Regions from separate parts of the Kitasatospora sp. NPDC054939 genome, predicted to be linked through region 2. Evidence: riboswitches for the same ligand, from Rfam matches in the RefSeq annotation. Region 2 holds a riboswitch; each other region holds the start of a gene.

What was found. A riboswitch is a leader RNA that binds a small molecule or an ion and turns the genes downstream of it on or off. The one in region 2 is predicted to bind cobalamin.
Region 1: linked by a shared signal. The riboswitch ahead of ACWGB8_RS14805 (cobalamin biosynthesis protein) and the one ahead of ACWGB8_RS15045 (ABC transporter substrate-binding protein) in region 2 are both predicted to bind cobalamin.
Region 3: linked by a shared signal. The riboswitch ahead of ACWGB8_RS21755 (peptidase) and the one ahead of ACWGB8_RS15045 (ABC transporter substrate-binding protein) in region 2 are both predicted to bind cobalamin.
Region 4: linked by a shared signal. The riboswitch ahead of ACWGB8_RS15310 (FecCD family ABC transporter permease) and the one ahead of ACWGB8_RS15045 (ABC transporter substrate-binding protein) in region 2 are both predicted to bind cobalamin.

Annotation. Positions count from the first base shown of each region.
Region 1 is NZ_JBSGXP010000042.1:27,453-29,642, reverse strand. It holds gene ACWGB8_RS14810 (cobyric acid synthase) at 1-168, opposite strand, end outside; gene ACWGB8_RS14805 (cobalamin biosynthesis protein) at 165-1,142, opposite strand; cobalamin riboswitch at 1,239-1,399, opposite strand; gene ACWGB8_RS14800 (helix-turn-helix domain-containing protein) at 1,679-2,190, shown strand, end outside.
Region 2 is NZ_JBSGXP010000043.1:26,070-28,259, forward strand. It holds gene ACWGB8_RS15045 (ABC transporter substrate-binding protein) at 81-1,109, opposite strand; cobalamin riboswitch at 1,142-1,311, opposite strand; gene ACWGB8_RS15050 (hypothetical protein) at 1,375-1,521, opposite strand; cobalamin riboswitch at 1,638-1,848, opposite strand; gene ACWGB8_RS15055 (class I SAM-dependent methyltransferase) at 2,067-2,190, shown strand, end outside.
Region 3 is NZ_JBSGXP010000076.1:36,655-38,844, reverse strand. It holds gene galE (UDP-glucose 4-epimerase GalE) at 1-749, shown strand, start outside; cobalamin riboswitch at 975-1,125, shown strand; gene ACWGB8_RS21755 (peptidase) at 1,228-2,190, shown strand, end outside.
Region 4 is NZ_JBSGXP010000044.1:42,433-44,622, reverse strand. It holds gene sodN (superoxide dismutase, Ni) at 49-444, shown strand; cobalamin riboswitch at 572-706, shown strand; gene ACWGB8_RS15310 (FecCD family ABC transporter permease) at 816-1,895, shown strand; gene ACWGB8_RS15305 (ABC transporter ATP-binding protein) at 1,895-2,190, shown strand, end outside.

The DNA of each region.
Region 1 (2,190 bases), on a different contig from region 2:
GCCGATCTCGGCGCCGTCCGCGGTGACGAAGGAGTTCAGCGACATGTTCTGCGCCTTGAAGGGCGCCACCGAGACGCCCTGCCGGGCCAACCAGCGGCAGATGCCCGCGGTGACCACGCTCTTCCCGGCGTCCGAGGTCGTCCCGGCGACCAGCAGCGCCCCGCTCATGCGCTCCCCTTCTTCTTCTTCGTCCTGCCCAGGGCCGTCCGGACCAGTACGTGCCCGACGACCGTCGTACCCAGCGCGAGCAGCCCCACCCGGCGTGACAGCCGGCAGGCCCGCTCGATGTCGTCCACCGCGACCGGACGCAGCTCCGCGCCCAGCACCGGCCGGTGCTCCACCCTTGTGCCGTACGCCAGGGTGCCGCCCAGCCGCACCCCGACCGCCCCGGCGAACGCCGACTCGGCCTGGCCCGCGTTCGGGCTGGGGTGGGCCGAACCGTCACGGCGCCAGACCCGCCAGGCCGTCCGGGGCTCGGGCGCGGCGGCGACCGTCAGCAGGGCGGTCAGCCGGGCGCCCGGCCAGCCCGCCACGTCGTCCAGCCGCGCCGAGGCCCAGCCGAACCGGAGGTGGCGGGGCGAGCGGTGGCCCACCATCGCGTCCAGCGTGTTGACGGCGCGGAAGGCCAACAGCCCCGGGGTGCCCGCGAGCGCGCCCCAGACCAGGGCGTTCACGACGGCGTCGGCGGTGTTCTCGGCGACCGACTCGACCACCGCCCGGGCCACCTGCTGCTCGTCCAGCGCACTCGGATCGCGCCCGCACAGGTGCGGCAGCCGCTCCCGGGCCGCCGCCAGGTCGCCCGCCGCCAGGGACCGGCCGATCGTCCGGGCCTCCCGGGTCAGCGAGGTGCCGCCGAGCACCGTCCAGGTCGCCGCGGCGGCCAGTGCGGCCCGGCCCAGCGGGCGCCGGCCGACCGCGCGTTCGACGGCCACCGCCCCGGCCGCGACGGTGCCCACGCAGAGCGCCGTGTACGCCGCACCGGTCAGTCGGTCGTCGCGCCAGAGCCGCCGTTCCAGCCGGTCGGCCGCACTGCCGAAGACGGCCACCGGGTGGCCGCGGCGCGGGTCGGCGAAGCGGGCGTCGGCGAGGTGGCCCGCGACGGCGCCCAGCGCGAAGGCGGCGGCGCGGGTCAGCGGGCGCACGGCGGCGGGCAACCGGGGGCTCGACGGGGCGGGGCAGCCTGCATCGCGTGCGTGTCCTCACTCAGGGTCCGCGCCCTGGATCGACGTACCGGGGGCGAGAGTCTCCTGGCTCCCGGGTCGGACGCGCATCCGGGCCTTCCAGCGGCTTCTGACGGCGCGCCGTGGCGTGTTCCGGACGTGCTCCCCGGTGACAGTGGCGGGACCGCGCCGGACTCGCACCGGCTTCCTCTGCATGCCTCCGTGATGGCTGAAGGATCCCATCACGGGCCCGAACCGGGAGTCAACCAAGGCCACGGAGGGTTTGGTCACACCCGGTCACGTCCCCGGTGCGCCCCCGGTGCACCGGCCGTGCGCGCGGAGGGCGGGCGTGCGGTGCGCGGCTCCGCAGGCCGACTGCCCCGTAGCTGTCTCCGATCATGGTCCGCGCAGGGGCATGACAGGCTGTGCGATCGTCCAGTGCCCCGCAGGCGGACCCGTCCGCGCTTCGTGCGTTCGGCGGGTGGGGTCCTCCCGGGTAGCCACCTACCGTCGGGGCCATGCGACGCAGACAGCCGGCCGCCCCGCCCCCGGTTCCCTTCTCGCCCGCAGCCGCCCGGGCGCACCGCGCCGGCCTCGGCCTGACCCCCGACCAGGTCGCCGAGGGCATGGCCGCCCACGGCGTCCGGCTGCTGCCCGCGCACGTCCTCGGCTGGGAGAGCGGCGAGCTGCGCCCCACCGAGGAGGAGTTCATCGCCCTCGCCCGCGCCCTGTGGTGCCCGCCCGCCCAGCTGATGGGCGTGCGGCCCGCCTCGCTGCGCGACTTCCGGGTCGCCCGCGAGCTCAGCGCGGAGGGCGCGGCCCGCCGCATCGGCATCCCCGAGCGGGTGTACCGCGAGGCCGAGGCCGGCGGACGCTGGGACGGCGACGAGGAGCAGACCTACGAGCTCGCGCACGTCCTCGGACTGACCCTGCGCGAACTCGTCGCGGTGACCGGCCGCCGCGAGGAGCTGGAGCGGCGGCTGCGGGCCTGCGTGGACGGCCGCTGGCAGGCGCAGCTGCGACCGGTCGG
Region 2 (2,190 bases):
GGGCGCCCCGCGCGGGGCTCCGCCGCCCGCAGGGTCGGCGGGCGGCGCGTCCGCGGGGGTGCGGGCGGGGGTGCCGGCGGTCACCGGAACCGCTCGGGGTGCAGGCCCCGGGCGAGGTCCTCCACCGCGTAGGGCGGCCGGACGCCGACCAGGGTGGCGGTGAGCGGCAGCACCACGAACCGCTTGTTGCGGATCGCGGGGACGTCCGCCAGCGCCGGCTGGGCGAGCAGGAAGTCCTGCTTCTGCTGCACGGTGCCGGCGTCCGCGTAGTCGTAGACGGCGATCACCTCGGGCCGGCGCTCGACGACCTGCTCCCAGGAGGCGTCGCCGAACACGTCGTCGAGGTCGGCGAAGACGTTGCGCCCGCCGGCCAGCCGGATGATCTCGGTGCCCAGGCTCCGGCCGCCCGCGGTGAACGGCGCCTTCTCCCCGCTGTCGTAGACGAACACCGGGACGGCCGGTGCTCCCTGGACGGCCTTGCCGGCCGCGTCGATCCGGGCCCGCAGGTCGGCGACCAGCCGGTCGGCCCGTTCGCGCACCCCGAAGATGCCGCCGACGGTGCGGATCTCCTCGTAGGCGTCCTCCATCGTGACCCGCTGCTTCCCGCAGTACTCGCGGTTGAGATGGGTCCTGATCCCGGCGTCCTGGAAGGCCTTGCGGGACCGGCCCTCCTTCTCGGCGAACGCGCTGCCGTAGCCGCCGTACACGAAGTCCGGCTCGGCGTTGAGCACCGTCTCGAAGGAGGGCTCCTTCGGTGCGAGCTGCCGGATGCCCTTGAAGTCCTTCTCGTGCTGCGGCAGGACGGCGGAGTCGGGGAAGGCCGTCCCGACGATCCGGTCCCTGAGGCCCAGCGCGAGCATCAGCTCGGCCGGGTGCTGGTGGATGGTGACCACCCGGGCGGGCGGCCGGTCGTAGGTGGTGGTGACCCCGCAGTTCTCGACGGTCACCGGGAAGCCCGGGGCCGGGCCGGTGCCGGCCGCGCCGTCGGCGGCGGTGCCGGCGCCTCCGCAGCCGGCGATCAGGACCAGTGCGGCCGCGGCGACCGCGGTCCGGGTGCGGCGGTGCGGTGCGGGCGGGGGAGAAGGGAAGCCGGGCAGGCCGACGCTCACGTGATGCCTCCTGGGGAGTCCGCGCTCCTCGGAACGGGCCCGCGACAGGGCAGTGTCCTGACTCCCAGGTGCGGCGCCGCCGCCCCTGCCGTGCCGGGCACGCGGGGCGTCGGAGGGCCGCACTCCGGTCACAGTGGCGGGACCGTGCCGGATTCGCACCGGCTTCCTGATCTCCCGTCGCGGCGATGACGCGGTGATGCTACTTTTCGCCGGCCGTCCGGGGAAAGGGCGTGCGGATCAACGCCGCGCGCCCCCTGACGTGCCGTCACTCCTCCCGGACGGCCCGGACGATCAGCCGTTCGGCGTTCTCGTCGTACGGGCGGCCGTCGAAACCGCCGAACACCTCGATGCCCGCGAACCCGGCTCCGGCGAGCATCGCCCGCAGCTCCACCGCGCTGTAGACGAACCACACCAGGCTCGTCGGCGGCGCCGCGCCGGGGCAGGCGGAGGACGGCCACGCCGAGCACGCGGGATGGCCTGCCGCACCGTCGACCCAGTCCGCGGGGTCACCGTGACGAGCGCGTGCGGTCCCGCACGCGCGCAGTGGCAGGTCTTCGAACTCGCGGGCGCGGCCCCGGACGGGGGCCTCCTACCGGCCGTCGCTTCCCGGGACGGGCCCAGTGCTGAAGACGGCTGTCGTTCCCACTCACCGCTGCGGGACAGTCCCGGATTCGCACCGGGTTCCCTCTTGCGACGCGCCGCGGCGGGGCGGCGCGAACCGACTGCAGGGCCCAGCGTAGGCGCACGATCCGGGCCGCGACAGGGGGCGGAGCGCGGTTGGCCGGTTCTGGCCGGGACACGTCAATGGTCCAACCGTCGTGCGGTGGCCCGGAGTTCACCGGAGTCCCCGGGCGGGCACCCAACCGGAGGCATCGGCCCGCGTGCCGCCCGGCAGCCGGGCACCGCGCCGGTAGCTTGATCGGGGACCGGGGGCAGGCGACGACGGGACGGACCCACATGAGCAGCGGGCAACTCGATCTCACCGGACTGCGGCGGGTCTACGGCCGCCCGGGCAGCCGGCTCTTCTACGGACTGGTGTGCCGCAACGCCCGGCACTGGGGCTGGACCGAACCCGGCCAGT
Region 3 (2,190 bases), on a different contig from region 2:
ACCGCGAGAACGTCGGCAAGACCGTCGACCTGCTCGACTCCCTCCAGCGCAACGGCTGCACCCGGGTCGTCTTCAGCAGCTCCGCCTCGATCTACGCGCCCACCCCGGACGCCCGGGTCGACGAGACCTGCCCGGTCGACGCCAACAGCCCGTACGCGCGCACCAAGCAGATGATGGAGCAGGTGCTCCAGGACTGGACGCGCGGCGAGGGCGCCGAGGAGCTGCGGGTGATCGCCCTGCGCTACTTCAACCCGATCGGCGCCGACCCGCAGCTGCGCACCGGCCTGCAGAACCTCAACCCGACGCACGCCCTCGGCAAGCTGATCGAGGCGTACACCGAGCGGACGCCGTTCACCGTCACCGGCGTGGACTGGGCGACCCGCGACGGCTCCGGCATCCGCGACTACATCCACGTCCAGGACCTGGCGGAGGCCCACGTGGCCGCGCTCACCCGCTTCGACGAGGTGATCAAGCCCTCGGCCGGCGACCGCTACCGGGTGATCAACATCGGTACCGGCGAGGGCACCACCGTCCGCGAGCTCGTCACCGCCTTCGAACAGGCGGTCGGTGTCGAGCTGGACGTCCGCGAGGCCGACCCGCGACCGGGCGACGTCATCGGCTGCTACACCGCCGTCGACACCGCCCGCGACCTGCTCGGCTGGACCGCGAACCGCAGCATCGCCCAGGGCGTCACCGACGCGCTGGCCTGGCGCGCCAAGTGGGCCGAGCACCTGGCCGGCCAGGGCTGACCCCGTCCCGCGCGGCCGGCGGCACCCCCTTCACGGGCGGGGCCGCCGGCCGCTGCGCGTCCCGGGGAGCGGGGTTCGCCCGGTTCGGATGCCGACCGGGCCCGCCGAAGCGGGTTCGGATGCCGACCGGGCCCGCCGAAGCGGGTTCGGATGCCGACCGGGCCCGCCGAAGCGGGAGGACCGGCGCTCCCGTGACCACCCCGGATGTGACGTGCGACGCCTTGACCCCGCGACAGCGGCGCCGACATGATGAGCCGTCATTGCTTGACTCCGCCGAAGGGGGAAGCCGGTCCGAATCCGGCGCTGACCCGCAACGGTAGGCAGCCGACGGCCGTCGGCGGCGAGCCCGAGTACCCGTCGGCGGAGGTGTCGTTCCCTCCTCCCGTCGTGGTCTGCGGGTCGGAGCCCCGCAGGGCTGTCCGGGCCGGTGCCCGCCCACGCCCCGCGGGCCCGCGCGCCAGGCCCGGAAAGGCATCCCATGCCCGTCCGCCACCGGACCCTCGGCCTCCTCTCGATACCCGCCCTCGCCCTGGCCGTGCTGCTCCCCGCCGCCGGCCCGGCCGCGGCGGCGCCCACCCCCGCGACCGCCCCCGACTCCGCCGCCTCCGCGGCGACCTTCCGCCCCGACGCGGCCGCGGCCGGCTGGCTGGCCCGCCAACTCGTCGACGGCAACCACTTCGAGGCGGTCTTCGACGGCGTCGCCTACCCCGACCAGGGCCTCACCGTCGACGCCGTGCTCGCCTTCGCCGCCACCCGGACCTCCGACCAGGCCGCCGCCAGGGCCACCGCCTGGCTCGCCGAGCCCGCGAACCTCACCGGCTACCTCGGCGACGGCACCACCGAGGCCTACGCCGGCGCCACCGCCAAACTGCTGCTCGCCGCCGAGGTGCGGGGCGCCGACCCGGCGGACTTCGGCGGCGTGGACCTGCCCGCCCGGCTGCGCTCGCTGCAGAGCCCGACCGGCCGCTTCTCCGACCGCTCCCAGTGGGGCGACTACAGCAACTCCTTCGGCCAGTCGCTGGCGCTGATCGCCCTCCAGCGCGCCCCGGGCGGCGCCCCGGCCGCCGCGGTCGACTTCCTCGCGGCCGCCCAGTGCGCCGACGGCGGCTACCCGATCGCCTTCGGCCAGTCCGTCTGCACCAGCGACACCGACGCGACCGCCCTCGCCGTGCAGGCCCTGGACGCCACCGGCCGCACGGCGAAGGCGCGGGCCGGGCTGGACTGGCTGGCCGCCCACCAGAACGCCGACGGCGGGTTCGCCGCCGCCGGGGCCACCACCAGCAACGCGAACAGCACCGGCCTGGCCACCGCCGCCCTGCTCTCCCGCGGCCGGTTCGCCGCCGGGCTGAAGGGCTGGAGCAGCCTGGTCAAGCTCCAGCAGGGCTGCTCGGCCGACCCGGCCGTCCGCGGCGCCGTCGCCTTCGACGCGAGCGGCTTCAAC
Region 4 (2,190 bases), on a different contig from region 2:
CGAGCGGTAACCTCTGGCGCGGGAAGACGATCCAGGAAGGAACCCCCTATGTTCTCTCGTCTGTTCGCACCGCGCGCCACCGCGCACGCCCACTGCGACCTGCCCTGCGGCGTGTACGACCCGGCCCAGGCCCGGATCGAGGCCGAGTCCGTGAAGGCCACTCAGGAGAAGTACCAGGCCAACGAGGACCCGCACTTCCGGGCCCGCGCGGTCATCATCAAGGAGCAGCGCGCCGAGGCGGTCAAGCACCACATCTCGGTGCTGTGGAGCGACTACTTCAAGGCCCCGCACTTCGAGAAGTACCCGCAGCTGCACCAGCTGGTGAACGACACCCTGAAGGCCGCCTCGGCCGCCAAGGCGTCCACGGACCCGGCCACCGGCCAGGCCCTGCTCGACCTGATCGCCGAGGTCGAGCGGATCTTCTGGGAGACCAAGCAGGGCTGATCCCCGCCGGTCGCACCGCTCCCGCCCCGCCCCCGGTCCGCCGGTGGCGGGGCGGTCGCGTCTGCGGGGCGGTCGCGGCTGCGGGCAGGCGGGGCGGTCGCGGCTGCGGGCGGCCCCGCAGTAAGGGGTCATCGGGCCGTGCACTTGTTATGCTGCCAGGGCGTCCGAGGGGGAAGCCGGTGCGAATCCGGCGCTGACCCGCAACGGTGAGCGCGCCCCGGGGCGCGCGAGCCCGACCACCCCCGGGTGCCGACCTCCCGACAACTCGCCGTGGACTGCGAGGGGATGGCGCCCGGGCACCCGTCAGGCCCCGTGCGCCGCCCCGGCCTGCCCGCGGCCCGAGGCGAAGGCGCAGCCCCGTGAGCACCACCCTGAGCCGCCCCGCGCGCACCGCCGCGGCCGGCCCGCCGGACGCCCGCCGCACACCCGCCGGCCCGCTGGCCGCGGCCCTCGCCGCCGCCCTGCTGCTCTCCCTGGTCTGCGGGGTCGCCCTGGGCTCCACCGGACTCGGCTGGTCGCACGTGCTGCGGCTGCTGGGCGCCGGACTGACGGGCGGCCGGCTGGAGGCCGAGGAGGCCGCCGCCTACGCGATCGTCTGGGAGATCCGGCTGCCGCGCACGGTGCTGGCCGCCGTGGTCGGCGCCGGCCTCGCGGCCACCGGGGTGGCGGTGCAGGCGCTGGTGCGCAACGCCCTGGCCGACCCCTTCGTGCTGGGCATCTCCTCGGGCGCGGCGGTCGGCGCCAATGCCGTCCTGCTGCTCGGCGCCTTCGCCTCGCTCGGCGTCTGGGCGCTGTCGGCCTCCGCGTTCGGCTCGGCCCTGCTGGCGATGGCCCTGGTGTACGCGGTCGCCCGCACCGCGTACGGGCTGACGCCGCTGCGGCTGGTGCTGACCGGCACCGCGCTGTCGTACGGCTTCTCGGCGGTGACGGCGCTGATGGTGTTCGCCGCGGCGCGCGGGGAGGCGGCCCGCAGCGCGATGATGTGGCTGCTCGGCAGCCTGGGCGGGGCGACCTGGGGGTCGGTGCCGATCGCCGCCGCCACGGTGGCCGCGGGCCTGGTCCACCTGGCCTGCGCGGCCGGCCGGCTGGACGCGCTGGCCATGGGCGACGAGACGGCCGCCTCGCTGGGCGTGGACCCCGACCGGCTGCGGCGCGAACTCTTCCTGGTGACGGCCGCGGTGACCGGCACGGTGGTCGCGGTGAGCGGGGCGATCGGCTTCGTCGGGCTGATGGTGCCGCACGCGGTCCGGATGCTGGTCGGCGCCGGGCACCGCCGGGTGCTGCTGGTCGCCCCGCTCGCCGGGGCGCTGCTGCTGGTCTGGGTGGACATCGTGGCGCGGGTGGTGCTGGCGCCCGCCGAACTCCCGGTCGGCGTGGTGACCGCGGTGCTCGGCGTGCCGTGCTTCCTGCTGCTGATGCGCCGGCGCGGCTACAGCTTCGGAGGGCGCTGATGGACGTCGACATCGAGGGCCTGTCGGTCGGCGTCGCCGGGACGACCCTGGTCCACGACCTGACCCTGAAGGCGCCGGCCGGCCGGGTGGTCGGCCTGGTCGGGCCCAACGGCAGCGGCAAGTCGACGCTGCTGCGCTGCGTGTACCGGGCGCTGCGGCCGAGCGCGGGGGCCGTCCGGCTGGACGGCGCCGACCTGCACGCGCTGGCGCCGCGCGAGGCCGCCCGCCGGGTCGCCGCCCTCCCGCAGGAGCACTCGGCGGAGTTCGACTTCACGGTGGCCGAGGTGGTCGGGAT